Regions from separate parts of the Cellvibrio sp. BR genome, predicted to be linked through region 1. Evidence: predicted binding sites of a transcription regulator. Region 1 holds the regulator's gene; the other holds the start of a gene.

What was found. The regulator FliA, encoded in region 1, starts transcription of late flagellar genes. The targets are predictions, from matches to a motif close to TAAAGTTATNNNNNNNNCGGCCGATANCC.
Region 2: a site for FliA is predicted at 5,048-5,076, ahead of motA (flagellar motor stator protein MotA). Genes of this name have one in related genera too.

The regions. Positions count from the first base shown of each region.
Region 1 covers NZ_JH668201.1:379,351-394,735, reverse strand. Annotated here, with positions in the region: gene O59_RS06945 (chemotaxis protein CheW) at 1-1,068, opposite strand, end outside; gene O59_RS06940 (ParA family protein) at 1,065-1,901, opposite strand; gene motD (flagellar motor protein MotD) at 2,217-3,098, opposite strand; gene O59_RS06930 (flagellar motor protein) at 3,110-3,859, opposite strand; gene O59_RS06925 (chemotaxis response regulator protein-glutamate methylesterase) at 3,859-5,004, opposite strand; gene O59_RS06920 (chemotaxis protein CheA) at 5,089-7,374, opposite strand; gene O59_RS06915 (protein phosphatase CheZ) at 7,401-8,204, opposite strand; gene cheY (chemotaxis response regulator CheY) at 8,239-8,622, opposite strand; gene O59_RS06905 (RNA polymerase sigma factor FliA) at 8,820-9,563, opposite strand; gene O59_RS06900 (MinD/ParA family protein) at 9,688-10,512, opposite strand; gene flhF (flagellar biosynthesis protein FlhF) at 10,686-12,251, opposite strand; gene flhA (flagellar biosynthesis protein FlhA) at 12,308-14,530, opposite strand; gene flhB (flagellar biosynthesis protein FlhB) at 14,655-15,385, opposite strand, start outside.
Region 2 covers NZ_JH668202.1:505,108-520,492, forward strand. Annotated here, with positions in the region: gene O59_RS12505 (RNA polymerase factor sigma-54) at 1-191, shown strand, start outside; gene hpf (ribosome hibernation-promoting factor, HPF/YfiA family) at 296-586, shown strand; gene ptsN (PTS IIA-like nitrogen regulatory protein PtsN) at 663-1,112, shown strand; gene rapZ (RNase adapter RapZ) at 1,125-1,994, shown strand; gene O59_RS12525 (HPr family phosphocarrier protein) at 1,998-2,270, shown strand; gene yjgA (ribosome biogenesis factor YjgA) at 2,422-2,940, shown strand; gene motB (flagellar motor protein MotB) at 3,006-3,977, opposite strand; gene motA (flagellar motor stator protein MotA) at 3,990-4,847, opposite strand; gene O59_RS12545 (DUF1244 domain-containing protein) at 5,087-5,401, shown strand; gene O59_RS12550 (ATP/GTP-binding protein) at 5,492-6,331, opposite strand; gene O59_RS12555 (LacI family DNA-binding transcriptional regulator) at 6,588-7,640, shown strand; gene nagB (glucosamine-6-phosphate deaminase) at 7,731-8,534, opposite strand; gene nagA (N-acetylglucosamine-6-phosphate deacetylase) at 8,696-9,853, opposite strand; gene O59_RS12570 (acyltransferase family protein) at 9,901-10,989, opposite strand; gene nagP (N-acetylglucosamine MFS transporter NagP) at 11,041-12,333, opposite strand; gene nagK (N-acetylglucosamine kinase) at 12,460-13,368, opposite strand; gene O59_RS12585 (hypothetical protein) at 13,581-13,814, shown strand; gene O59_RS12590 (tryptophan halogenase family protein) at 13,821-15,341, opposite strand; gene O59_RS12595 (cupin-like domain-containing protein) at 15,364-15,385, opposite strand, start outside.

The sequences.
Region 1 (15,385 bases):
GCGAGCCGGAACAAAATTCTTATCGGCATCAACCAACATTTGACCAATACGCGGGATATCCAGAAGTGCGCACATATGATCCTTGACTGTGCCGGCCAGCCAAGGCCGCTTGCCTCTGTCACCACGCCACTTTACATCGTCCGGTTGCAAGGTGATGGGCTGATTTACTGAATCCACCGCCAACCCCCAAGGCACACCGTTAATTGACATCACATATTTGGCCGTCTGTAAAAAGGACTCATCGTATCGCTCTGGCATCACAAACTTCGCGGTATTCACCGTGCGAATCTTACCTGCGGGTGTGGGTTGCAACCCCATAAACCAATCTGCCTGACCGAATAAAGGAGTGAGCTCGTCCGTTAGCGGTTGAATCTGCCCCAGGGAAATTAAGGGTACTGCCAGGGTTAATCCGGCCACTTTGAACAGCAACACATCAAAACGCGATTGCGCCCATTGCGGACGACCATTTTCCAACCAATCCAGACCTTCCATTTTGAACTGACTGGACTGGGCTTCCGCGTCAACCACCTCAACATCGGTCGACTGAACTTCGACAGGTGACACCACAAGCGGGGTCGCAACGATTTCTGCTGGAGTACCAATATCCCACTCTTGAATTTCATCAGTATCGGCGACAAACCGGGTTTTAGGCTGGGCAATCTGCTCTGCGGCCACATCAACCGCTACAACCTCAACTACCGGGGACTCAATCAATAATTGCGCACTGGCCGACTGCAACAACTTCTCCAGCTGTCGTTTTTGTTCCGGCGTTTGCAACAATTCAGGGCTGGCAAGCTCAGCGGGCTTGCTATCGGCTTTGGTTAATGAACGGGGTTTGGTATGCAGGTTAGCCGATACTTTTTTAGGCTTTTCAGGGTGGTGCTTTTTAGTCGGTAAGCTGACGACACGCGCCAAGCCGGAATTGGCGGCAACAGACATGGGACGGGATTCAAGCGCAGCAAATGCGTCATCAATAGCATCACCAATGCCGAGCAGGTCATCAAAGTAATGACCCAAACTCACATCAGGTGACTCTATATCGCCCTCAGGCGTTTTGCGATTGCTCACGAGACCACACCAGCCTTATTGATAACTGCCATAGGTGCTGACTGAGCCTGCACTTCATCGGCACGTATTTTTTTATCGAGCCAATGCCAGAGCGCAGTGTAAGCTTCCACGCCACGGCTTGTTGGGTCGAACAAATGCGGTGGAACACCGGCTTTGCTGGCATCCCGAAAACGGGTATCAACCGGCACATGCCCGGGCCAAGCCTGAGCGGGATAAGTATTGCGAATAGTGCGCAAACTGGTCACCGAGGCTTGAGTACGGCGGTCAAACATCACTGGCACTATGGTGTAATCCAATGCTTTTTTGCGCGAGCGTGACATCATGCTCAGTGTATTCACCATACGCTCCAAGCCTTTGAGCGCAAGAAATTCGGTTTGCACCGGAATGACCAAATATTGGCAAGCCGCAAGCGCATTCACCATCAACACACCCAGCAAGGGCGGTGTGTCTATCAGTACGTAATCGTAATCATCGGTGATTAATGCAAGCGCCCGGCTCAGTACCAGCCCCATGCCATCCTGACCAATCGCCTGCCGCTCCAGTGTCGCCAGCGCGGTGGTCGAGGGGATCAAATTCACGTTGGGGTAATCCGTTGGCAGAATCAAACGGTTAACCGATTCACGGGTTAAGCTTTTGCGCTCCTGAAACAGGGTATAGCTACTTAGCACCTGGGTGTCAGGATCCTGACGGAAATAACTAGAGAGTGAGCCGTGGGGATCTATATCCAGCAATAGCACCCGCTTCCCAGTGGCCGCAATAAGCCCACCAAGGGATACCGTTGTGGTGGTTTTGCCCACACCACCTTTCTGGTTCGCTATTGCTATAACTCGCACAATTCAACCCTCGCCAGCGTCAAACGCCAGTCACATCGTCTATTACAGCGACAAAAGCAAAGTTTGTGCCCATCGCAATAAGTTTCTCGACTGCAGTCACAAATTCAGAAAGAACATTGTCGCCTTTATCAACACTTATGCCAATCATCGACCAGCAATCACTCCATGGGACGATCAATTTTCAAGCAGTGGATGTTAAGTATTGCCCAGTAGACGACAACTTCAAGTAGAAGTAATGACTCCGCCATCTCTATAGCGGCAGCTTTTTTCAACGCAATAGGGGGAATAACGACGAAAGCAGGTTGTTTATGGGGTTTAATTTAGAGAAGAGGCGCTAGACGAGGTAGCTGCTGGTTCGACTTGTACTTTAGGACGATCCATTTTGCGCTTGGCAATCATGATAGCAACGCGGCGATTTTGCGCCCTACCCTGTTCAGAGCTATTGGGAGCAATGGGCTGATACTCGCCATAACCAACTGCTGACAAACGCTCTGGTGCAACACCATTTGCAGCCAAATGCTTAACAATGGCGCTGGCCCGCGCGGTAGACAACTCCCAGTTGGTGGGATACTTGGCGCTATTAATAGGAATATTATCGGTGAAGCCTTCAACCTGCACCGGGTTAGAATAACCCGCCAGGATCGCTGCAATTTCATCAAATATTTTGCGCGCCTGTTCACTGGTATCCGCACTGCCGGACGAAAATAAAATGCTGTCTTTTAATTCGATTTGCAACCACAACTCATTGCTGGACACCTGAATAAGCTGCTCAGTAATCAAGGGGGCAAATTTTTCAGATACCAAATCAGAAATTTGCGTTAATTCATCACTGGTTTTTATTTTAGTATCAGGCTGTTCAGCAACTTCATTCGCGGCGCCTTGAGAGTTATCCACAATTGTCGGCACTTGCTCGTCAACCTGCTCCGCATCGCGCACGGAGTTATCCATATTGATGGGAGATATTAAATCATTTGCCGGCGCAGACTGATCTGCTGGCTCAGTATTGGATTGGGCATCCGTTGGTTTATGGAAGGCCTCAATGAAAGTGTCGGACAAGACGCGATACTTGCTGTCATTTACTTGGGAGATGGAATACATAACCACAAAAAATGCAAACAGCAGCGTAATGAAATCAGCGTAAGAAATCAGCCAGCGCTCGTGATTTACGTGAATATCTTCTCTTCTGCGGCGAACCATAAGAGCGCTTCTCAGTTAAGCGGATGCAAATAGCCGTTTAATTTCATTTCAATTGAGCGGGGATTCTCACCATCGGCAATCGCAATAATGCCCTCAATAATCAATTCACGATATTGGGAATTTTCATTCACACACATACGCAATTTATTAGAGATAGGAATAAATACCAGATTTGCCAAGGCGACGCCGTAAATGGTCGCCACAAATGCAATCGCAATACCAGGCCCCAAGGTCGCAGGATCGGCCAGATTATTCATCACATGAATCAAGCCCATTACCGCGCCGATGATGCCGATTGTCGGTGCATAGCCGCCCATAGATTCGTAAAATTTAATTGCATCAAAATCGCGCTGTTCGTTTACGATTAAATCCGTTTCCAAAATACGGCGAATAACTTCTGGCTCATTGCCATCAACCAATAGCTGCAAGCCTTTTTTCGCAAATTTATCTTTTTCACGCTCGGAAATTTCTTCCAGCCCAAGCAGGCCGTCTTTGCGCGCCGCTGCGGCCCAGCGCACAATATTGGCAATACCTTGTTTAAAGGGAACATAGGGCGGTTTAAAAACCCACACCACAATTCTTAGGGCACGGCGCAAATTTATTTTTGACGTTTGCAACATGGCTGCACCCAAGGTACCGCCAAGCACAATAAATGCGGCAGGCCCATTCAACAAAGTGCCAATGCCACCGCCTTCCAAAAAGTTACCGCCGATAATTGCCGCAAACGCGATAATGACGCCGATAATACTCAGGAGATCCATTACATAACCTCTCTCACCAAACGCGGCCCAATATCCTTCAGGCTTAGCACTTTATCGGTTAACCCGGCGCGTGCAACCGCCATTGGCATACCATAAATTACACAACTCGCTTCATCTTGTGACCAAAGTGACGAGCCTGCATCCTTTAATAAACGCGCACCATTACAACCATCCGACCCCATACCGGTTAATACCACGCCCAGTACTTTATCGGCATAGTTATTGGCAGCAGAACCAAAAGTGATATCCAACGAAGGTTTGTAATTGACGCGCTCATCATCCGGCAATATCCGCACCGAACCGCCGTTGCGCTTATCGAGCATTAATTGTTTTCCGCCCGGTGCAAGTAACGCCAAACCGGGTTGCAATTGATCGCCATCCACCGCCTCACGCACGCGGATATGGCACTGTTTGTTGAGCCGCTCGGCAAATGCTTTAGTGAAGTTTTCCGGCATATGCTGCACCAGCACAATAGGCAAAGGAAAATTGGCGGGCAACGCCATTAACACTTCGGCCAGAGCAACTGGCCCGCCGGTGGACGCGCCAATGACCAAAAGTTTGGGTTTATTTTTGAGACGGTAATTATCAGATCCAGATGGCCTTGCCGGCTCATCTTGGACTGGCGACACAGGGCGAGCGGCAGGCGCCGGTGCGGCAATAGGTCTGAAAGATGACGAGCTGCTCGCTGACGCGGGCACAGGCGCGGGTGACGCTGTAGTAGCAACTGGCGGTGGGACTGAGCGATTGCCGGAGCCAGCGAGGGTAATCAATCGCTCATGTAATTTTTTCTTGAGCACCTCGGAGTTTCGCGAGACCTCGGCAAAATCTTTGGGAATAAAATCGAGTGCGCCGGCTGCCAAGGCATCCAGCGTAATTTTGGCACCTTCATAGGTGAGCGATGAAAACATCAAGATGGGGACGCGACGGTTGGACATGATGTGCTTGATAGCAGTCACACCATCCATCACCGGCATTTCAAAATCCATAGTGATAATGTCAGGCTTTAACTCAGCTGCTTTATCAATAGCCTCGCGTCCATTGCTTGCGATACCAACAACTTTTAATTCCGGGTGCTCATTAATAATATCTTTCAAACGATGCTGAAAGAAATTTGAATCATCAACCACTAATACCCGGAAAGGCATCTATCACACTCCGCAAGGGAAAAATATTTAACAGACATTTTGCTGGCATGTGTAGCGTTCACCGCAGCAGGGTCACGCTGAAGATTAACTGTGTCCCCAGCTGGTGGAACCCTTGGCGTAGCGACGCAAAAGGCTGGGAATATCCAAAATTAACGCGATAGTGCCGTCGCCGGTAATAGTGGCCCCAGCCATGCCTGGGGTACCTTGCAACATTTTGCCCAAAGGTTTAATCACCACCTCTTCCTGACCAATCAATTGATCCACCACGAAACCAACACGGCGCGAACCAACGGTAACTATCACCACGTGAGCGTTGTCAGGACGATGACCAAACGCATTTTTAACCAGCCAATCTTTCATATAAAACAATGGAATTGCCTGATCACGAATAGCGACGCAATCCTGCCCATCCACTATATGGCTCTTGGTGAGATCCATGTGGAAAATCTCATTCACACTCACCAGCGGAAAAGCGAAAGTTTGTTGGCCGAGCATAAACATGAGGGTTGGCATAATCGCCAGCGTCAGCGGTACTTTAATAATAAAGCGCGTGCCTTTACCCAACTCGGATTTAATTTCGACGGTGCCGTTAAGCTGGGTGATTTTGGTTTTCACCACATCCATTCCCACACCGCGACCGGACACATCTGAAATTTCTTTTTTGGTAGAAAACCCTGGTGCAAATATTAAATTGTAGGCTTCAGTGTCAGACAAACGATTGGCGGTATCTTCATCAAACATCCCTTTTTCTACCGCGATACGACGCAATTTAACCGGGTCCATGCCGGCACCATCATCGCTAATCGACAATAGAATATGATCGCCTTCCTGCTCTGCAGAAAGCACAACTTGTCCAATGCGGGACTTGCCATTCGCTTCGCGCACATCAGGGAATTCAATGCCGTGATCAACCGAGTTGCGCACCAAGTGAACCAGCGGATCGGCTAATGCCTCTACCAGATTTTTGTCCAGATCGGTTTCTTCACCGACTAATTCCAAATTAATTTCTTTGCGCAAACTACGCGCCAAATCGCGCACCACACGGGGAAAGCGGCCAAATACTTTTTTGATTGGCTGCATGCGGGTTTTCATGACCGAGGTCTGCAAATCGGCGGTAACTACATCCAAATTTGCTACTGCTTTTACCAGGGCTTCATTGGTAGAGCCGTTACCCAACCGCACCAAGCGATTGCGAACCAACACCAGCTCACCCACCATATTCATAATGTCATCAAGGCGCTGGGTATCCACACGAACGGTAGTTTCAACTTGCGGCGCTTCTTTATCTGCTGCCGGCATAGCGGGAGCAGTCGCTGCGGCTGGTTTTGGCGGCTCTACCTTCTTGACTGCAGGTGCTGGCGAAACAGGTTTAGCAGCCTCTGGTTTAACCTCAGGAGCAGGCGCTGGCTTTGTTGCGACAGGTGCGGGAGTTGCCGCAGTGGATGCTCCTGTGCCAGGGCCTTTACCCTTGCCGTGCAGCTGATCCAGTAGTGCATCAAACTCATCATCGCTGATCAAATCACCCGAACTTTTTGCAGGCTCGGGCGCAACAGCAGCAGCTGGCGCTGGAGCCTCGACAACAACGCCCGGCCCTTTACCTTTGCCATGCAGTTGATCGAGCAGCGCTTCAAACTCGTCTTCTGAGATTTCTTCACCACCACCGACCGCTGTGGATGCTATAGGAGCCGGGGCTGGTGTCGGGGCAGCAGCCTGAACACCTGGCCCCTTGCCTCTGCCATGCAATTGATCGAGCAGCGCTTCAAATTCATCTTCAGAAATATCATCGCCGCCACCGGATACAGTGGCGACAGGTTCAGCCAAAGGCGCAGAGGCCTCAGTCGCGGCAGGAACCCCGGCGATGGCATCCAGCAATTGTTCAAATTCAGCGTCCGTAATGTCCCCAGAGGCAACTGCCGTAGTCTCCGGATTAGCAACCGCTGTTTCCGCAGGTGCTGCTCCTGCTGCACTTTCGTTGAGGTCTTCGCAAGAAACCAAACGCTCAAGCGAGGCAATTAACGCAGGATCCACCGGTGGTAGTTCTTCGCGCTGGGATACCAATTCAAATTGCTGATTAACCATGTCGAGTGCTTCAAGCACCACGTCCATTAATTCAGAGGTAACCGCACGTTTGCCGTTGCGCAAAATATCAAACAGGTTTTCGGTGAGATGGCAGCATTCCACCATAGGAGTGAGCGCCAGAAAACCGGCACCCCCTTTTACAGTGTGGAACCCGCGAAAGATTGCATTGAGCAGATCTTTATCTTCAGGGCGCTGCTCCAGGTCAACCAATTGCTGGCTGAGGCGTTCGAGAATTTCACCCGCCTCTACCAGAAAATCCTGGAGGATATCCTCGTCATCACCAAAACTCATTCAACGTTCCTCGAGTGACCTACAGCTTAGAAACCAAGACTTGATAACAAATCATCAACGTCATCTTGCCCGGATACTACATCTGCGCGCTCTTTGTTAATTTGTGGCCCTTCGGCTTCAGTTTTACGCTTGTGCATAATTTCCATATCGTGTGCGACAACTTCGCGATCATCTGCAAGCCCGGCAATTTCTTCGACCTGCCCAGCAATGCGCACCAAGCTGACAAGGTCTTTTTCAACATCATTGATCAAACCGATAACACGTTTTAATACTTGACCGGTTAGATCCTGAAAGCCTTGCTCCAACACAATATCTTGCAAATTCTTACTGAGTTGTTCAGTACCGGTGACCATTTGCCCGAGGAAAATATCCATGCGCTCGTACAACTGGCGAAATTCATCGGCATTCATTTCACGGCGTTTTAACCGCGCCCATTCACTGCGTAAACTATTTGCCTCTTGCCCCAAATTCATGGCGATAGGCGCAGCCTCATCGACAACGTCCATGGTTTTTTCGGCCGCTTTTTGCGTTAGTTCAATCACATAATTGAGCCGATTGGACGCATCATGAATATCAGACTTGGCAATCTTGGGTGGCTCTTTGGTTAGGTCGGCATCCACATTGAAATTGACAATTGCATTGTGCAAACCGCGTGTCAGGCGCCCTACCGATTGAAAAATATGGCGATCACGCGATTGGGTAATGGTTTGTATCAAGAGCGATGCTTCTTCAATCTCATTGCCGTGCAGTTTTTCCGCAAGCAATTTGGCGCACTCTCTCAATTCGACAACAAACTCACTGTTGAACGATGTTTGGGTTTCAGATGCCATGGCAGAGCCTTATTTATTATTTAATCGACGGTGATTAACCGACCCGATCAAAGATCTTTTCAATTTTTTCCTTCAGCGCCTGCGCTGTAAATGGCTTAACGACATAGCCGTTTACGCCAGCTTGAGCTGCCTCAATAATCTGATCGCGCTTAGCTTCTGCGGTCACCATTAATACTGGCAAGGTGCGCAACTTTTCGTCTGCACGTACCGCTTTGAGCAGATCGATACCGGTCATGCCCGGCATATTCCAGTCAGTGACCAGGAACTGGAAATCGCCATTTTTGAGCATCGGCAATGCCGTTACGCCATCGTCTGCTTCGTGGGTATTGGAAAACCCCAAATCCCGCAGCAAGTTTTTGATGATCCGCCGCATTGTTGAAAAGTCATCAACAATCAGGATTTTCATGTTCTTATCCAACGCAACCTCCAATTACCCAGAAGGGAATTTTATTAATTCATAGTCTAGTAGGAGTTAAAGCTTCGGCCAGTGGCGGCGCGTAAATCTTCAACTTTTACTGCAAATCATAGCGCAAATTGTTGTATTTACAGACTAATTTGCGATTCTGCTGGCAACGGCGAGCAAACCACACTGCCCTTAGCTGTTTTTCACCCAGTTTACGCGGGCTGCCAACCACCAAGGCGGTGGCGCAAACGCGCGGCTGCCTGGCTGTGAATCTGACTAACCCGGGATTCACTAACACCAAGCACCAAGCCAATTTCTTTGAGATTTAATTCCTGATCGTAATAGAGGGCGAGCACCATGCGCTCACGTTCGGGAAGCAAGGCAATCGCCTCGGCCAAGGCTTTTTTTAACCCATCCCGCTGAACCCCTTCAAACGGGCTAACAAAAGCACTGCTGTGTTCGGACGCGTCGATATTGCTGTCTTCTTCGCCGAAGGTCTCTTCGTAACTGAATAATCGGCTACCGTTGGAGTCTTGCAGCATTTCAAAATATTCTTCCAGCGATACCTCTAGTTCAGCAGCGACCTCGGCGTCGGTCGCATCGCGCCCGGTACGCGCCTCGACGGCGGCAACGGCACGCGCAACACGGCGCGCATTGCGGTGCACTGAGCGGGGCACCCAATCGCCACGACGCATTTCATCAACAATTGCTCCGCGAATGCGAATACCGGCATAGGTTTCAAAACTGGCACCGCGGGATGCATCGTATTTTTGTGATGCTTCGATCAAGCCAATCATGCCCGCTTGAATCAGATCATCTACCTGCACAGACGCAGGCATACGCATCATCATGTGGTAAGCAATGCGCTTTACCAGCGGAGCAAAGTCTTCAACATTGATTTGCGCATCGAGCAAGGTCTTTTTATCGTACATGGCTAAACCATTGACTGCGGCCATCGAACACCTTTTGTTTAGCAAAAACTGCCGTGATTATTGGCAACCCTGCCTCACTTTCTCGTGAGTAGCGATTCATAACGCTAGTCACACACCAATGTCTATGCAACTGCGTATGCGGATATTGCTAACGCGCATTCGCGGCCTGCAACAAGCGCTCGACAAAAAACTCCAGGCGCCCGGTGGGAGAATATGGCAGCGGCCATTTATCGACTGCTTGGGCCAACGCACGTATTGCCACTGCCGCCTTGGAGGCAGGGGCAAACTCCAACAAGGCTTTTTGTTTTTGCACGGCTTTACGCACATTTTCGTCAAAGGGAATTTGGCCTACAAACTGGAGTGTGACATCCAGAAAGCGCTCACAAACGGTATTGAGTTTGTTGAACATATTCATGCCTTCCTGTTGGGTGCGCGTCATATTGGCGACCACACGGAAGCGCTGCATTCCATATTCTTTGTTTAATAATTTGATAAGGGCGTAGGAATCGGTGATGGAAGAAGGTTCATCGCACACGACAATAATGACTTCGTTGGCGGCGCGCACAAAACTAACCACGGTATCCGAGATACCCGCGGCCGTGTCTATCACCAAAATATCCACTTGATCGGAAAGTTCATTGAAGGCATTGATAAGCCCCACATGCTCGGCGCTGCTCAACTCCGCCATACGCTGTACACCCGAGGATGCTGGAACAATTTTTACACCGGCGGGGCCAGTGACCAACACATCGCTGAGCGAATGAGTGCCGGCGAGAACATCCGCAAGGGTATGGGTGGCGCGAATGCCGAGCAATACATCCACATTGGCGAGGCCTAAATCAGCATCGAGCAGTACAACTCGACGGCGCAATTCAGCCAGGGCAATACTCAGGTTGACGGAAATATTGCTCTTACCTACTCCGCCTTTACCGCCGGACACAGCGATAACTTGTACTGGTCGCACTTGGCTCATCTACACGTAACTCCAAACATATTCTTCTTAAGTGTGCCGGGGTTGGCGCCAGAAAACTGGCGGTACGGTTTGTTGGCACTCTAATGGTGAACTGAGTATAGATAGGGATTAGAAAAAGATCCGATTAATTTCAGTTTCACTGTAAAAATCATAGGGTTATAGCTTTTCTTTGGCTAAGAAACCGCCGTTTCTGAACTGGTTTTCAGCAATGCCACCGCTCTGGCAACCAACTGATGCGCCCGTGCCACCTCCAAATTTTTAGGAATGTCCTGGCCATCGGTGGTGTAGGCAACGGGCAAACGGCTTTGCATCACCACACCCAGAGCCTCACCGATACTGGCGGTTTCGTCCAACTTGGTGAGAACACAGCCCTGCAAGCGCGCCGCGCCATAGGCGTGAACCGAGGCTTTGAGCATTTGCGCCTGACTATTGGACGACATCACCAAATAGGTTTTTACCTGTGGTTGGTCGGCCAAAGCATTGAGCTGGGCTTTTAAATGTGGGTCGCCGTGGCGGAAACCAGCGGTATCGATCAACACCAAGGAACAGTGACGCAGGCTGCGCAATACCGTATCCAGCGGATTAGCTTCATCCACAACACGCACGGGTACGCGCAGAATACGCGCCAGTGAGCGCAGCTGGTCGTGCGCGGCAATACGGTAAGTGTCGGTAGTGATAATCGCCACTTTGTCTGAACCATGCTGCATGACATAACGTGCAGCCAGTTTGCCAATGGTGGTGGTTTTACCCGAACCGGTGGGGCCTACAAACGCAAAGATCCCGCCTTGATCAACAATGTCGCGGCCATTGATGGGTAGCTGATGTGCGAGGTTTGCCAAGGCATCGGGCCAGGCTTCGCTCAGGGTTTTGGTTTTCGTACAGGCATTAATCACCTTGGCAACTACGTCTTTGGGCAAGCTCAAACGCTCCAGGCGACGGGCAATGCTGGCCAAAATCGGGGAATCGCTCGCAATGGTTTGTTTACCACTAAGGCGATCCAATTGCTGTTCCAGCAACAAACGCATATCGGCAATTTCTGCCTGCAGGTCATTAAGCTGGGTATTTTGGTCGAAGGTATCAATATTTGGGGTAATTGATACAGGTGCTGCTTTCTCTTTGGTCAGCAAAGCATCGATTTTTGCATCCTGGGCATTGCGAGTATTGCTGAGCAGTGCTTCGCGAAATGACGCTGCCTCGGGAGTTAAATTACGCTCTTTGACTGCGGGCACAGGATCAACCAGCGGATAGCGCTCGGCGGCGCTCATGCCTTTTTTAGGGGGGCTTGCTGGCGCAGTTGCATGACGGGGAATACCGGCGTTCACTACCGTATTCTTACCCACCATAAACTCTTTGGCGGATTCTTCTGCTTTGCGCGCGGCAATCATACGCAGACGGGCACGCTCTATGTCGTCCGCTAATTGGGCGCCGGTTTTGCCGACGTTCGGGTGATCAGGAATCTGGGTGATCACCGGGGCAACTTTGCGAGTCGGTTGACGCTCCAGTATCCGGGGAGATATATCGCCATCACTCAATAGCGGCTCGCTCGACGCAAAGGTCGACTCGGCAAAGGGGCGCGTTTGCAGTTGTTTTAGCTCGTAGTCAGAGCCCATGGTGGTGAGCAACTCAACCCCCTCCGGGATACGGTTGCTGGAGAGAATGATGGCATCTGGCCCTAATTCCTGGCGAACCAATTCCAACGCACGACGCATATCAGCCGCTACGAAACGTTTGACTTGCATACTCAACTCCCGCCCGGGGTGGGCCACCTGGTTAACGATTAAATTGACTTAACACATCAGTTGTTTTTGTCGGCGCCAACACTGGCCTCGATACTGATCTGTTTGTTGTCAGGCACTTCGGTATAAGCCAATACCCGCATATCCGGAACGCTGTGGCGAACAAAGCGGGACAGCATGGAGCGCAAGGGTGCGGCAACCAAAAGAACCAGCGGTTTACCTGCCATTTCCTGCTTCTGGGCTGCATTAATCAACGACTGTTGCAACCTGTCTGCCAAGCCCGGCTCAATAAACGCACTGTCATCAGCGCCAGCTTTTTGTGCCTGTTGAACGGTATTTAGCAATAACTGTTCCAAACTAGGCTCAAGCGTGATTACAGGCAGGTTGCGCTCGTTGCCAATGATGTTTTGGACGATTTGACGGCACAGCGCCAACCTTGCCATGGCCGTCAAAGCGGCGGGATCTTGACTCTTTATCCCACTGCCCGCCAAGGCTTCGGCGATGGAACGAATATCGCGAATCGGCACCCGCTCGCGCAGCAGGTTTTGCAACACCTTGAGCAGCGCGTTGATGCTCAGCGTGTTGGGCACCAACTCCTCCACCAATTTGGGCGATGATTTAGCCAGCATATCCAACAGCTTTTGCACGTCCTCGTGGCCGAGCAACTCAAAGGTATGCTGCTGCAGAATTTGATTGAGATGCGTCGCCACCACCGTACTCGGGTCAACCACGGTATAACCCAGAGTTTGCGCCTGCTCGCGTTGGTTAGGGTTGATCCAGATGGCATCCAAACCAAAGGCGGGATCTTTGGTTTTTAACCCCTCCAGCGAACCAAAAACCTGCCCGGGATTAATCGCCAATTCACGATCCGGGTAGATATCAGCCTCAGCCATGGACACACCCATCAAGCTAATGCGATAACCCGTGGGGTTAAGGTCAAGATTGTCGCGAATGTGCACCGAGGGAATAAGGAAACCCATTTCCTGCGACAGCTTTTTGCGAACACCTTTGATGCGACCCAGTAATTCGCCACCCTGGTTTTTATCCACCATCGGAATCAAGCGATAGCCAACCTCCAAACCGATCACATCGACAGGCTGTACATCGTCCCACCCCAACTCGGGCGCCTCGGGAGTACCGGCTGGCAATGCGGGCGTCATACGCTGCGGCGCAATGGTCGCACCACCCTGCCCACCGCCTGGTGCATCACCAGCCAAGCGAGTACCTGCGGGAATAAAAGAATTGTCCTCAACGGCTGCAGGCTGCTGTTTACGCCAGTGGATGTAATAAGCAAGGCCGACACAAATAGAACCCAAACCCAAAAAGGCAACGTGCGGCATACCGGGAATCAACCCCATCACGATCAGCATGATTCCCGAAACAGCTAAAGCTTTAGGGGCCGCAAACATCTGACTGACTACCTGCGCCCCCATTTCATGGGCACTGTTAACGCGAGTCACCAAAATCGCCGAGGCTACCGACAGCAACAGTCCGGGAATTTGTGCAACCAGACCATCGCCAATAGTGAGGATGGTGTATTTTTCAAAGGCTTCGCCAAATGGCAAATCATGCTGGGCCATACCAATCGCCAAGCCACCAAAAATATTGATAAACATAATCATGATGCCTGCAACCGCATCACCGCGAACAAACTTGCTCGCACCGTCCATCGCGCCGTAAAAATCCGCTTCGGAAGAGACTTCCTGACGACGGGTACGCGCCTGATCCTGATCGATCAAACCCGCGTTTAAATCCGCATCAATCGCCATTTGTTTGCCGGGCATTGCATCCAGGGTAAAACGCGCACTCACTTCGGAAATACGGCCCGCACCCTTGGTTACCACCACGAAGTTGATGATCATCAAAATGATGAACACCACAATACCCACCGCCAAATTTCCGCCAATAACCACATGACCAAAAGCTTCAATTACTTTCCCCGCTGCATCGCCTCCGTTATGACCTTCAAGTAAAACTACGCGAGTGGAGGCAACGTTCAAGCCGAGGCGCAACAGGGTGGCAATAAGAAGAATCGCGGGGAATGCGGCAAAATCCAGCGGGCGCATGGCATACACAGACACCAGCAACACAACGAGCGCCAGGGCAATATTGAAGGTAAAAAACATATCCAATAGCAGCGGCGGAATCGGCAAAATAATCATCGCCAACAGCATCATTAGCAAAATGGGAATTCCCAAATTGCCACGCCCCATACCGCGCAATGAACCCAGCGCGGCTCTGCCGTTGAAGTTATTCAGTTGGTTAAACGATGGTAAGGCCATAAGCACGGATTCTTGACGGTGAAATCATTTACCTGTGCTTATCGCAAGAAGTGTACCGATTCATAGCAATCGCTTAAAAAAGTACGGCGATAAATAAAAAGTACAGCGATAAAAAGTGCAGCGATTAATCCACCTCACCCGAGGCGTTGTAACGCAAGTCGCGCGGGACGTTGATATTGCGGGGATAAGCGGGCCTGTCACCCTTGCCTTTGCGGTAATTGCGCAGCTGGAATACGTATGCCAATACCTGGGCAACTGCGAGGTACAGGCCGGAGGGAATTTCCTGATCCACTTCGGTGGTGTAGAAAATCGCGCGCGCCAATACCGGCGACTGAATAATTTCAATATTGTGCGCTTTAGCGATTTCGCGAATTTTTAGCGCGGTGTGATCGCCACCTTTGGCAATCATCAGTGGCGTTTCCATGGTTTCGGGGTCGTATTTTAACGCGACCGAAAAGTGTTCCGGGTTGGTGATGATCACATCGGCTTGCGGTACATTGGACATCATGCGGCGCTGCGCCATTTCGCGCTGCAATTGGCGAATACGGCCTTTGACTTCAGGTTTACCATCCGTATCTTTGGATTCGTCTTTTTGATCCTGCCGCGACATTTTTAATTTTTTGTTGTATTCAAAAATCTGAATCGGCACATCAATCGCCGCAATCGCGATGGTAGTCGCGCAGAGTGCAATAGTGGCGAGGATAGATATTTCCAATGAATGAATGATGGCGACATTGGTGCTTTCATCCACCAAGCGAAACATGTCTTGCGCAAAAAACTTCAGGATAAAAATAGTGCCGCCCAAAATAACCAGTACTTTGGCAAGCGCTTTTAATAATTCAATGAGGGATTTCA
Region 2 (15,385 bases), on a different contig from region 1:
AGTGCTCTTCAACAGCGATTCGCGCAATTATTAAAAAGTTGGTGAGTGCGGAAAACCCCAAAAAACCGTTGAGCGACAGCAAAATCACCGACCTGCTCGCGGAACAGGGAATTCAGGTAGCGCGTCGTACCATTGCAAAATATCGCGAGTCGCTGAATATTCCACCCTCTAATGAGCGCAAAACCATTTAATTATCATTAATCGGTTATAAATACGAAATTCGGAAGAAAATCACGGACGAGCTGTTAGGTTGTGCTGATCACAACCATTTTGTTTCTATCGAGAGGAAGTATCTATGCAAATAAACATCAGTGGTCATCATTTGGAAGTTACCGATTCGCTGAAAGACTATGTCAGCAGCAAAATTGAGCGCCTGAGCCACCACCACGATCGCATTACCAGTACTCACGTCATCCTCTCCGTCGATAAGTTGATTCAAAAAGCAGAAGCAACCATCCATGTCAGCGGCAAAGATTTGTTTGCGGATGCCACTCACGAAGATCTGTACGCAGCAATTGATTCATTGGCCGATAAGCTGGATCGCCAATTAATTAAGCACAAAGAAAAGATGCGCAGTCATCGCTAACCCACCCTGGAGGCAGCGAGATCATCTCCGCTCACTGCCTCAACAATTGAGAGATTCCTGGTAATCACCTCCTACCATGCAAATTCAAAATCTTATTAGCCCCGGCCGAACCTTGTGTGCCGTTGAAGGCGGCAGCAAAAAACGTGCTCTGGAACTACTGGCCAACGCCATCGCACAGGATGTTCCTGGCATTGATGCCGATGAGTTATTTCGCCGTTTGATTGGTCGCGAGCGACTTGGCTCAACCGGTATAGGGCACGGCATTGCCATTCCGCATTGCAGGGTTGAAAACTGCAGCGGCACAATCGGTGCACTCCTGACATTGGCTGACCCGATTGACTTTGATGCCATAGATTCCCAGCCTGTGGACATTCTCTTCGCCATGTTAGTGCCCGAAGATGCTCATGATGAGCACCTACAAACACTGGCCGCTCTGGCTGGGGCGCTGAATAATGCTGACTATCGCCAGCGTTTGCGTGCTGCCGATAGCGATGCCGCACTTTATCAGGTCGCTATAGCGCCTTAGCAGGTCAATACCATGCACCTCGTGATTGTAAGCGGGCTTTCAGGCTCAGGAAAAAGTACCGCCCTGCATGTCCTTGAAGATGTGGGCTTTAACTGCATCGACAATCTACCAGTCAGCCTGCTACCCGCGCTGGTTGCACAAATACAAATTCATAAAGATGACCAACAGCGTTTTGCAATCGGCATTGATGTGCGCAACGCCTGGCAGGATCTGAATATATTCCCGCAGATGATAAGTACGCTGAAAGAAGCGCACCTGCCATTTCAAACCCTGTTTCTGGATTCTCAACCCGCCGTACTTATCCAACGTTTTAGCGAAACCAGGCGCAAGCATCCGCTGTCGGATAAACACACCAGCCTTGAGGAATCCATCGCCGCAGAGCAGCAGCTGCTTGAACCTATTCGCGATTGTGCCGATCAGGTCATAGATACCAGTCATTTAAATTTGCACGAATTGCGCGACTTGGTAAAAGAACGTGTTGTAGGCCGCAGCGAATCGACGATGGCGATTTTGTTTGAATCCTTTGGCTTCAAACATGGTATTCCGGTAAACGCCGATCTGGTATTTGACGCACGCTGCCTTCCCAACCCCCACTGGAAACCTAACCTGCGCCCGCTTACTGGCAAAGATCAGGATGTAATCGAATTTTTGGAAGAACAGATTACCGTCAAAGAGATGTACGACGATATCGAGCACTATTTGGCACGCTGGCTGCCGCGCTATCAGGCGAATAATCGTAGTTACATCACCATTGCGGTGGGATGTACGGGTGGCCAGCATAGGTCTGTTTACCTGGCAGAAAAGCTACAACGCTATTTTGACCAGAGTTTTAGTGATGTTCAGGTTCGACATCGCGATATCAATAAACACAAAAAACATTAAATCATGGCAATTGAAACTCTCGACATCATTAATAAACGCGGACTGCATGCACGCGCTGCCGCGAAACTTGCCACCTTAGCCAACCAATTTCAGGCTAATGTGCAAGCGCGGGTGAGCGACGGCGTGTGGGCCGATGCCAAAAGTGTTATGTCATTAATGCTTCTTGCCGCCAGCTGTGGCAGCCGCCTGGAAGTGAGCACAGAAGGTGATGATGCCGAGGCGGCAATGACTGCCATCCGTGCACTCATTGCTGATCGCTTTGAAGAAGGCGAATAAATACTCTATTGTTAATCTAAAGCGGTTGTTACTACCGCTTGAGTGCACTAAGCTGCGCGACCTTTTACATCGTTTCCCTTGTTATCGGCAATCGATTGGCAGATAAATCTGCACACTAGCCGCTACTCACCCGATCAATACAGATATTTTTATGGTTTATAACTACGACGACATCAATCCCGATGACTACATCCTCAGCAAATCGCAGGTCAAACGCGATATGCATGCACTGCAAGCGCTGGGTGAAAGTCTCATTGATATGAACGAAAAGCAGCTCGCCAGTATTCCCCTGAGCGACACCATGCTGGATGCAATTTACATTGCGCGCAAACTCCCCCCTAAAGAAGCACGTCGTCGCCAGATTCAATACATTGGCCGTTTGATGCGCGAGGGCAATCACGAGGAGATCAAAGCAGCGGTTGATAAAATGCAAAACCGCAGCGATCAATACGTGCATCGCCAACACCAGATCGAACGCTACCGCGACTTGCTGATTGAAGGTGACAAACAGATATTCCAGACACTGGTAACATCCTGCCCAGGTCTTGATGTACAGCATTTACGCCAACTGGTTCGCGCTGCGCAAAAGGAGCGAGAGGAGAACAAACCGCCAACCAATGCACGCAAACTGTTCGGTTTCATTCGCGATCAACTCGCTGCACAAGACTGAGACTGCCCATAATGAAAAAGCCCGGACATGATCCGGGCTTTTTCATTATGGCAATTGGAATTACATCAGGGCGCATTGGCCGCATCAATCGCGTCATTCACCTCTGTTGGCGACAAAATCTTAGGGCCGGCTGGCGGTGGTGCTATGAAGGTATCACTGCTGTTGATCAGCTTGCTGCTGTCTATACCTGCCCCACTACCCAAAGCATCGGCCACCGCTTTTTTCAGCACAATAATGGCGATGCGGCGGTTAATGGGTTCATTCGGGCGATCCACCAGAAAGGGAGCGGCTGAGCCCATACCCTGAACGGTGGCTACTTTTTCTTCCGGATAAGTTCCCTGCAACAACGCGCGGCGCGCGGCATTGGCACGATCAGCAGATAACTCCCAGTTAGTGTAGGTAGCTCCAACACCGTAAGGTGTTGAATCTGTATGGCCAGTGATGCTGATTTTGTTTTGCACTTTATTGAGGATAGGTGCAAGGGCGTTCAACACGTCCACCGAATAGGGTTTGAGGTTGGCACTTCCCACATCGAACATCGGTCGCTGATCCTTATCGACGATCTGGATGCGTAAACCCAACGCGGTAAAATCGATGAGGATCTGATCCTTAATTTGTTGGAACACCGAATCGAGCGCGTTAATCTCCGTCTCCAGTTGTTTTTTCAGTTCTTCCAGCTGCTCATTTTCAATGCGCTCCATTTCCTTTTTAAGCTGCTCTTCATTCACATCCTGCGCGGGAGCCTCTTGGGCTTCAGTAGGGGTAGAAGGTTGCACGGGCTGGTCCAAGCTGATCAAACCGGGGTTAGCACCGCCCTCACCCACCACATAGGGGCTACCCGGATCCACAAAATAACCAGAAATGGCTTTTTTTTCCTCTGGTGTAGTACTCCCCAATAGCCACATCAACAAAAAAAACGCCATCATCGCCGTCATAAAGTCGGCGAGCGCAACCTTCCATGAACCACCATGATGACCATGGCCATGACCCTTTTTCTTTTTGATGATAATGGGTTGCTGAGCTGAATTCTTTTCCATAAAAAATCGACCTTACTTCTTGCTGGCGCGATATTGCTCTTCCAGCTCTTTAAAGCTGGGGCGAACACTGTGGAAAAGAACTTTACGACCAAACTCGACCGCGACCTGCGGTGGTACTCCGTTCATGGAAGCAACCAGTACCGCTTTTACACATTCGTAGGAGCGACTCTCGTCGCGCACCTTGCCCTGTAAATAACTCGCAAATGGTGCGATGAAACCGTAAGCAAACAAAATACCGAGCAGCGTGCCCACCAGAGCCGCCGCTACAGCAGCACCAATTTCCGCTGGTGGCCCACCAATTTTACCCATAGTAATAATTACCCCGAGCACGGCCGCGACAATCCCAAAACCGGGCAAACCATCTGCCGCATTCTGAATGGCTCCAGGCACTACCGAGGCTTCCTGATGGTGGCCATCGAGCTCCTGCTCCATGAGTGACTCCAGTTCATGGGGCGCCATATTGCCTGCCACCATAATGCGCAGGTAATCACAGATGAATTCAACGATATGGTGATCTTTCAAAATAGAAGGGTAATTAGCAAAAATAGGACTGGAGTCGGGCTCTTCGATATCACCCTCAATGGCCATCAAACCTTCACGTCGCGTTTTGTTGAGGATGTCATACAGCAGCGTCAGCAGCTCCAGATAAAACACCTTGTTGAATTTGGAGGGCGTCATCAATGAGCCGCCGGATTTGATAACCCCCATAGTCACCGACAGTGGATTACCAATAATCATTGCCCCAAAAGATGCTCCGCAGATAATCAATACCTCGATGGGCGACATCAGCGCCATTGGGTTACCGCCATGGACAACAAAGCCACCGATAACACAACCGAGGACAACAATAATGCCCAAAATGATATTCACGCAAAAACCCCCAATCCAAAAACAGGTTTGCCCCGAAGAGATAAGCAACCCGTGAAATAACAAAACAATTCAGGCGACAAGCTTAACAGTACCGTTTGAGTATAGGCAGCTTGAATTGAGGATCAAGACAAGAACAGGATTTAATCCATAACAGACGACGGCAACACAGCAATTACCCCTGATTCAGATAAAGCATCGTAGAATATCGGCACCGTTTTAATTTACTCGAGTATCAACCTATGAAAATTGAAGATCTCAGCCCCGCCATGCGGGAAAAATTGGAAGCCGCCGCCTTTCGTCGCTTGGTTGCACACTTGGATAGTCGCAAAGATGCGCAAAATATCGACTTGATGAACCTCGCCGGGTTTTGCCGCAATTGCTTAAGCAAATGGTATGTAGCCGCCGGAGCAGAACAACAGCTTGAGCTGGATTATGAAGATGCGCGCACACACATTTATGGTATGCCCTACAGTGAATGGAAAACACAATTTCAAACGGAAGCTTCGCCGGAACAACAGGCAAAATTTGCGCAGGAAATGAACAAAAAAGATTAGCCAACACAAATATCGAGACAATAAAAAGCCGTTGCAACTGCAACGGCTTTTAGCAGACCCCATAAGCAGTGGGGCGATTAATTGCAGGGATTATTTCAATTGATACGCTGTCACCGTATTTTTGAAAAAATTGGGCACAAACAGCTGCTGGGTATTAGGATCGTAACCGATGTCCGCCGTATTGATTTTTTGCTCGCGTGAATCGATCAACAATTCAAGACCACCATCGCTGTGAACGTAATACACCAAGCCCACCCAGCAAGACACGATAAACTCACCGCGCTCAATCATTTCTATACCGTCAATTCCTGACTCAAACCCTTTGGCAATCACTGCACGATTTTTGTCTGCATCAACCAATATTAACTCTTGGCCAGCGCCTACCACCAGGGTAGAACCTAAGGCTTTCAGGCCATTGGCGCTGCTGACCTTATCCAAATAGAGTTCGATTTTACCATCCAGATAGCGGTGGACTTTATTCGTGCGCGTGTCAGATACAAACACCACACCGGAAGAATTTACCGTCACATCATTTAAAAAAACTGAATCGGCAACAGGAATTTTTTTGATAACTTTCTGTTTCTTGATATCAATAATGACCAGTTCGGTAATATCGGCCACATAGAGGTAATTCTCGTGCAGCGCCATACCTTTGGGCGCGTTGAGCCCGCTAATCCAGTTTTTATCGATTACTTTGCCATCGGTGGCTAATTTTGCGATGCCACCTTTGCCGTCAGCCACATCACCCTGCCCGTCAATCAATGCTACAAACAGGTAGGGCGCCTTTTTGTCGGCCACATAAAGCACTGACTCGGGCGTGGGTAAATCGATCGTTTGCCACAGTGATTCCAATTGTTTGGCAGCCTGAGCCTGAGCGCCAGCAAATAACAAACTAAATGATAAAACGATGAGCGTAGAGAATTTTTTCATGGATAAACCTCATTATGGTTATGGGTCAACACGAACACGCGCAGCAATAACACTTGTGCAACAGTCGGCGCATCCACATCTGTTTGCGCGTTCATGGTGCCACTGCTGATATACAGATCCAAAATGTTTTACATATCCTTGCGTGGCCTCACTGATTTGCCGGGCTAATCAGTGGTGTCACAGTCAGTGAAATGATTGCGCTCTGCCAGCCTAAGCTCTAACCTAGCACTTTGCTGATCAACTGAAACCTACCACTATGAAAACCAGTGTCGATAAACACGCACCCAAGTCCAAAGCCACGATTAAAGATGTCGCCAAACTGGCTGGCGTCTCGTTTAAAACCGTATCGCGCGTCATTAATAAAGAGGGTACGGTTGGGCAAGAGCTGCAGGAAAAAGTGATGCAGGCGGTCAAGGCGCTGAACTACCAACCGAATCTATCTGCGCGGTTACTGCGTGGGGCGGCCTCTTCCATCGGGTTTATTTACGACAACCCCAACAGCAACTACGTGATCGATATGCAAAAAGGCATATTGGGCGAATGTCGTCGTCAGGGTTATGAGTTGGTGATTCACCCCTGCGATTCCAAAGCCGACGACATTATCGATGAAGTGTTGAACATGGTGGATCGCAGTCAAGTAGGCGGCCTGGTACTCACACCACCCATGTCGGAAATGCCTGAGGTACTCTCTGCCCTGGGCAAACGTAAAATCCCATTTGTGCGCATTCTGTCCGGCTCACAGCCGCCCGATAAAAAAGGCCCCTGTATTTTTATCGACGACCGCACAGCAGCTTACAAAATTACCCAATACCTGATCGACCTTGGTCACAAATCTATCGCCTTTTTAGGTGGTGAAGAAACCCATAAATCCAGTATTGAACGCTTGGAAGGCTACAGAGCCGCACTCAAAGCCAACAAAATTACACTCGATAAAAAATTAATTATCCCCGGTGAATATTCGTTTGAGTCAGGGGTAAAACGTACTCGCCAACTATTGGCATCCAACTTAAAACCTACTGCTGTATTTGCCTGTAACGACGAAATAGCCGCGGGCACTTTATTTGCCGCGCGGATTCAAGGCGTGGAAGTTCCGCAGCAACTTTCTATTGTCGGCTTTGAAGACAGCCCCTTCTCGCGTCAAGCCTGGCCCAACCTCACCACTGCACAGCAACCCAATACCACGATTGCTGAACGGGCGACCGGGCTGTTAATTGACACAATTCGCGCGCACCGCGATGTGGAGAGTGAAGGTTTTTATCCGCAGCTAATTGTGCGTGACTCCACCTGCCCAGCCCCGACTAAACGCTAGTTCAATAACTCAGATACCAATCAATAAAAAGGCCGACTTGTTGCAAGTCGGCCTTTTTGGTTTTTAGCGATACTCTAACGGAAGTGTGAATCAACGAAGTTTCAACTGCTCCAATCTTTCCAATAATTTTTGATTTTCTATTTCGATATGTTTGTAAAAATCCACATCCGACAGCTGCGAAGCAGCCGCTTCATCAATTACTAACACCACCTGTTCATGCAACTGCAAGGCCGATGCCGGGCAAGCGGCGGTTAATGGCCCTTCCACTGTTGCTTTAATTGCCTCAGCTTTATTTTCACCCGTGGCAAGTAGCACCACTTTTTTTGATTCGAGAATTGTACCTATACCCATGGTGATGGATAAATGAGGCTGGTATTCGTCTGCGCCAAAAAAACGGGCGTTGTCTTCGATAGTCGCGCGCGTTAAGGTTTTTACTCGCGTGCGAGACATAAGTGACGAAGATGGCTCATTAAAACCAATATGCCCGTTGCGACCAATGCCGAGCAATTGAATATCAATACCACCTTTCTGTTTAATGGCCGCTTCATAAATTTCGCAAGCGTTAAACGGATCTTGCGCATCACCCGGCGGAACATGAGTTTGCGCCTTGTCGATATCAACATGATCAAACAACTGTTGATTCATAAAATAGCGATAACTTTGCGGATGGCTTGATGGCAAGCCAAGGTATTCATCCAGATTAAAACTGCTCACACGTTTAAATGAAACCTGAGCATTTTTATACGCAGCAATCAACTCTTTATAAAGTGCAACCGGTGTGGAGCCCGTCGCCAAACCCAAAACAGAATCAGGTTTTTGATTAATTTGTTGGATAAAAATATCTGCACCATAACGCGCAACCGCGGCAGCATCTTTCAAAATTACAACTTTCATCGAACACTCCAGTGAGTGGCATTAACTAAAAATTTAGCACTAAGGCTGAGCAGTAGTTTTTACTGGCAGTCCGTGGGAGACAGGATGTCGACGACGATCCCCCATGGATGGGTTTACGGCGAGTCTGACAGTAAAAGCTACTGCTCAACCGTTCCAGCTTTTTAAATATGGGACCGCAGATCACCCGCCACCCAGGTATGGGTTACACGATAATCATCGGTAAAATGAACCAGATCCGCGCGATAACCGCTGGCGATACGCCCCAAATAATTATCCACCTGCATAAATTGCGCGGGGTAAAGTGATGCCATGCGCAGGCTCTCCGCCAACTCCACACCAACCCAGGCAGTATTCAGACGCACCGCATCTATCATCCCAATCGCGCTACCCGCCAAACGTCCTTCCGCATTTACCAGGCAACCGTCTTTTTCATAAATAGTTTCGCCATAAATTTGAAACGATTTTTCCGGCGAGCCGACAGTCGACATAGCGTCCGTCACTAAATACATTTTGCCCTTGGGTTTTGCAGAGTAAGCAATTCGCGCAGACGCCGCATGCACGTGATAGGTATCAATAATAATTCCGCACCAACTGTTAGCGTCCTCAAGTGCAGCCCCCACGACTCCGGGTTCACGACCAGTAGTCGGGCGCATCGCGTTATACAAATGCGTAAATCCGGAGAGTCCTTCTTTTAGCGCATTGACTACCGATTCGTAATGCGCATCCGTATGACCCGCACAGACAACGACACCGGCCGACGTTAATTGTTTAATTTGACCGGGCGCCGCATGCTCGGGCGCCAGCGTGAGCATCACTTTAAAATCGTGCTGACCTTTTACCGAGGCCACCAACCAATCAATATCCGCCTGCTCCATTGCGCGAATGTAGCGCTCGTTGTGCGCACCGCGACGTGCCATATCAAAAAACGGCCCTTCCACATGCACGCCAAGAACACCTTTCATACCAGCAGCAACCGCATCCGCCACCGCTTTTACACCGGCCTGATGCACCTCACGGGTATCGCTAATCAAGGTTGGCAGCAGCGATGTAGTGCCGGTCGGGCGATGACCATCGAGTATGGTTTGAATGGCACTGACACTGGTATCGTTAGTAAAAAATGCCCCTCCGCCGCCATTCACTTGTAGGTCAATAAAACCAGCCGCAAGCACACCACCCACCAGCAATGTTTGCGGAATAGATGAGTCCAGTTGCGCACGTGGTAGCAGCGCGTCAATTTTTTCGCCCGCGAGTACCAGCGCGTAATCATCCAGAAATTCTTCGCCGGTAAAAATGCGTGCACCGACCAAAGCTTGTTTCATAAAAACACCTATAAAACGGTTTAACGTCCAAAGTAAAAAGGCGTTATTTAGAGGCTAATAATAATGTTGCGCTTATGCAGCACCCAGGCCACACACCACAGGATCAATACCATCAACAATGCAAACAATAATGAGGCCATATAGGGATCAGCAAAGGTGCAGAAGGCCGCATAAAGTGCCGCGTAAGCCGATTCACCACCCACTGGAATTAAATACAAGGTTGTCGCCAACAAACCCGACAGCACATAAATAAATAAGGGGTTTTTGCCAATAATTTCAAAAAAATGATAAACCGGTTTAACCGCGCTTGCCGCCGCAGATTGTTCAAGTTTAACCAACAATAACAGCAGCAGGATGGCAACCCCGCAGGTCAATACCACAAAAGAACTGGTCCAGAGTGATTTATTAATCGGGAACAACAAATTCCACACCAGCGCCAAACCAATCAATAACAGTGCTGCAACAAATAATTGGCTTAAGGCTTTTGCTTTATCCTCACTCGCCAGCAATACCCGCGTCGCTTCAAAGCCAATAATCACATTTACAATGGAGGGAACAGTGCTGAGGATGCCTTCCGGATCAAAGGCTAGCCCCTTGCCTTGCCACAAATGATTTGCACCCAATACTGCCAAATCAAATTGACGCACCAGGTTATGTTCAAGGCTGTAAGGGTCAGCAGCGATATTTAGCAAACCCCAATAGCCAAGCAATAAGATCGCACTCATCACTACCCGACCGGTAAAACCAAAATACAAAATAATAAATGCCGCAAAACCGTAGGCAATCGCAATGCGCTGCAACACCCCCATCACCCGCCAATTTTCAATGTTGTTGGTAAACGGATAAGCCGAGAGCAAAACACCAATCACAAATAACAGCACCACACGGCGCAGAATTTTTTGTGCTTGTGCCGCAGGCGCCAGCTGACGTAAACCACGCATAGCGAAATACATGGAGGAGCCAACGATAAACATAAAGAAGGGAAAAACAAAATCGGTAGCTGTGGCGCCATGCCAATCAGCGTGCAATAAAGGGCCGTAAACAAAACTCCACGAACCCGGTGTGTTGACCAGAATCATCAACGCGAGGGTCAAACCACGCATTACATCCAAAGCCTGAAAACGTTGTTTGACCACCGGATACCTCGCAGATGATAAAAATAGTTCCAAAAAATAACTCGCGATGAATTATTTCCAGCTGCGCAGTTTGTATCCTTTTGCTGCGTAATAAAGAATGAATAAATAACAGGGTGTCATTACGATGTATGCAGTCTGACGATCCACAATAGTGGACGCCGCACCTAGAATAACGGGCACTACCGCACCACCGGCGATTGCCATAATTAATAGCGCCGAACCAGTTGCAGTGTATTTACCCAGACCGCTCAGCGCCAAAGGCCAAATAGCTGGCCATACAATGGCATTGGCAAGCCCCAGCAGCGCAATACACAAAATAGTATTGGGAATAGCGGGCATACCCAGGAATGAAAAAAACGATGAAATAGAAGTGGATTCGTTGCTGCCAAACACAATTGCCAAACTGATAAATACCCCCAACACAGCGGAGACCAACAGCATATTTTGTTGGGAAATTACCCGCGGAATTAACACTATGCCAAGAATGTAACCAAACACCATACAGGCCATAGTGATAGAGGTGAGGATAGAAAAATTGGTATAGCCAATACTGCGCCCATAGGAGCCAATGGTATCGCCTGCGATCACCTCCACGCCCACATACAAGAACAGCGCGACAACACCCAACACTAAATTCGGAAACTGAAACACTTCGCGTAGCGGCAGCTTTTCTTCTTTACTTTCATCCAAATCCAATTCTGGCAGCGACGAAATTCTTACCAAAAAGGCAACAATACCAATCACTAACGCCATGTAGATATAGGGTAATACAAGGTTATCCGCGAGCTGTTCGATTTCTTCGGGGCTTGGTGTTTTTGATGCGGTGCCACTCATGCCACCAAGAATCAAAGCGGTAAATACCAAGGGCGCCACAATGCCTGCCGATTTATTCAAGATCCCCATAATACTGATACGGCGAGCAGCAGACTCCTCCGGCCCCATTTTTACTACATAGGGATTAACGGCAGTTTGCACTAACGTTTGGCCCGCCCCCATCATAAATTGCGCAACTAAAAACAACAGAAACCAATGGGATTTTGCAGCGGGAATGTATAACAGCGCGGCAGATGCCATCACCGCTAAACCAATGGCCATCCCATTTTTATAACCGACTTTGCGAATCACCCAGGATGAGGGCAAAGCAAAAACCGTTACTGCAATGTAAAACGAAAATAAAATAAATGATGCTTGAAAAGGCGTCAGGGTTAGTACCAACTCCAGGTACGGCATCAGAGAACCGTTGAGCCAGGTTACAAAGCCAAAAATAAAAAACAAACCGGCAATCATCGCCAAGGGAATTAAGTTGGATGACTGCTTGGGTACCGCCATAGTTTCGACTGACATAGTAAGTAACCTGCGCTAGTGGGTTTACATTGGGTTCTTATGTTTTTGGGTAAGGCTATTGGTACTGACCGAATTCATTGTTTCGTGGCTTTTATGAGCCCCCGTGTTTGCGGGCAAGACAAAAATCTATTTGCTAGAGATTTCCTGAACATTAAATTGCTGCTTGGCAAAATAGACAGCGCCGAATTCTGGTTGATACAACGCAGGCGAAAGGTTGTCCGCCATGTCTTTGTCCATCCAGGGAATAAGGCGCGGCGCCAAACCACCAATAATCGACATACGACCAGGCTGGGTTGCCCATAGGCGACGAGCTACAGCGCTCATATAAGCAGCGCCTTCTTTTACAATACTCATTGCAACTTCATCGCCCGCATCTGCAGCATCCACCACAAAAATGGCAAATTTGGCGTAATCACCTTGTTTGGCACCGAACATTTTGTCCACGATCATCACACCCTCAGCCTGCAAAAAACTGCTAATGCTGCGACTCAAAATAGTGGCCGGGCCAAGGTTGTCGTAATCGAGTAGCACGGCTTTAATCGCTTCCAATCCCATCCAGGCACCGCTGCCTTTATCGCCGATTGGAAAACCGTGACCACCTAAAAACAACGACGCATTATTAACGTAGGAATAACCACAAGAACCTGTGCCTGCAATCATCACCGCTCCTTCATCACTGTTGTGAGCACCAAGGCAGGCGATATGCAAATCGGTAGTGAGAAACATTTTTTTGAAGGGATGCTGCCAATCGCTCATCACTTCATAGAGACTGGGAACATTTACACCCGCAAGACCCGCGCCCGCAATCAACTGCCCCATCACAGCAGGTGGTAAACCGGCATCGATAAGAGCCAGTTCGGCGGCAGTGCGAATAGAATCTTTAGCTTGCTGTACACCATGGAAAGGGTTAGCCGGGCCGCCAACGCCAGTGCCTAGCACTTGTAAATCAGCGGTCATGATACTGGCACGACACTTGGTGCCGCCGCCGTCAATCCCGATGTACAAGGTCTGCTCGCCAAGCGGCATTTTCACCATGATCTACCTCTTTATTTTTAAATATAAACTTTGGCTCTTACAGCGCCACGCAACCATGCCAAATGCTATTTAAAGTCTGACAGTGGAATGGTCGCATATTTCCATGTCCAGCTGCGACAAAGGTGGTTATTTAAATCCAATCCGGATTCAAAAAAGGTTAGCGCCCTTTCGGGCACTAACCACAAGACCACTACTACAGCTCTAGAGAACTCATGCCCGCTGACACCACACAGGATATGGAGAGCTACCCCGCCCGGCTTTCATCATCGGACAGGATTAGATTACGCCTTGCGGACAACGTTGTCAAAGAAATAAAGAGTATTTTGGAAATTTTTTATTGGCCAGCCAATTTATGGCCACAGAAGCAGGCAACACTATTATTGGCAGTGCAGTTTTCAGGTTATTGGAAGATTCACCAAACTGAAATTTTCATAAAAAAAGCGTAAGAAATGTTAGATTTTTTTCAACCCATATTGTTTGATTTTATTAATAAGATCGCGATGTTTATCGAGCTTTAGATTAAGCTCTGTAAATCTCCTGGAGCACTGCCCTGTTAAATCCGGATTTTCGCTTTCACGATGGACAGAGCTGGTTTTAAAGTCCATTCCGTAGAGCACATAGAGATAATTTTCCCAATGAAAAATCCCCAATTTATTGGGAAAATCATAAATATTGGGGGTGCGCCAGCGCCACGACTCCAGCTTTTCCTGCAAGGAGTCAGGAACCCCCCTTAACTCTCGGTTATCATTCCAGAAATCACTGTCTGTACGATCTGAAATGCAATAATGCAGCTTGATAAAGTCGACCACATTGTCCCAAGCTGCTCGCACTATCTTATTGAACTGTTTGGCGACCACTGGAAAAGTTGAGGAGGATGAAGGAATTAATTCGGCGAGCATTTTGGCGGTTGCATCAAACATCAATAAACCCGTCGCCTCCAAAGGCTCAACAAATCCTTGGGATAAACCAATTGCAACACAGTTTTTTTGCCAAAACTTTTCCCGATACCCTACCCGCATAGGAATTTTTCTAAAATTGACATCATTCTCCTGCAGCCCTAGATAACGCGCAAAATCCTGTTCCGCAGCACTATCAGTTGTATGCGAGGAAGAATACACATAACCGGCACCACGACGTGAACTCAAGCCTATATCCCATATCCATCCAGCCTTTTTCGCTGTCGCCAAGGTACTGCAAGGAATTGGCGCTTCGGCTGATTCATAGGGAGTTTGATAGGCCAGCGCAGTATCAACAAATAAAACACCACTCTTGTCGACAAAGGGAACTCCGAGTGATTTCCCCAAGAGTAACGACGAAAAACCGGAGCAATCAATATATAAATCTGCTCTTAGCTGTCCTAGTTGTTTAGTGACCAGAGATTCTATGTCACCCATTTCAGTTATTTTTACCTGTTCGACATCGGCTTTTAAATGTTTAACTGCGTATTTTTCAGTCGCATTTTTCATTAAAAGCTGACTGAATTTAGCCGCGTCAAAATGGTACGCATAATTTGCAACACCGGCGTATTCCGGCTGGGTAATGAGCTTCGGCCCCAGACCCACATCACATAGATGCCCCTGAATAGAGACAATATCAGTAAATGGAATTTCCGGCCTAGCACTCGCCAACCATGAATAAATTTGGTCTGGCGACCTCAGCTCTGGAAAGTCAAATACATGATGATAATAATTTGGGGCTGACTGTTGATTCCAACCAATAAATTTTACACTTTGCTTAAAAGTTGCATCACAATGGCGAATTAATTCAGTTTCAGAAATACCCAGGTATTTCAGCGATTGTCTTATGGCGGGCACAGTGCCTTCACCGACACCGATAGGTGGGATTTCGTTGGAATCGATCAGAGTAATTTGCGGACTAAATTCTGTTGATGCACTAAATCGTTTGCCCAAATGATTGGCGCACAACCATCCTGCTGTTCCACCTCCCACTATAATTATTGATGACACTGTCATATCCAAGACTCTTTACAGAAGGTTATTGCAACTGGGAAATCAGC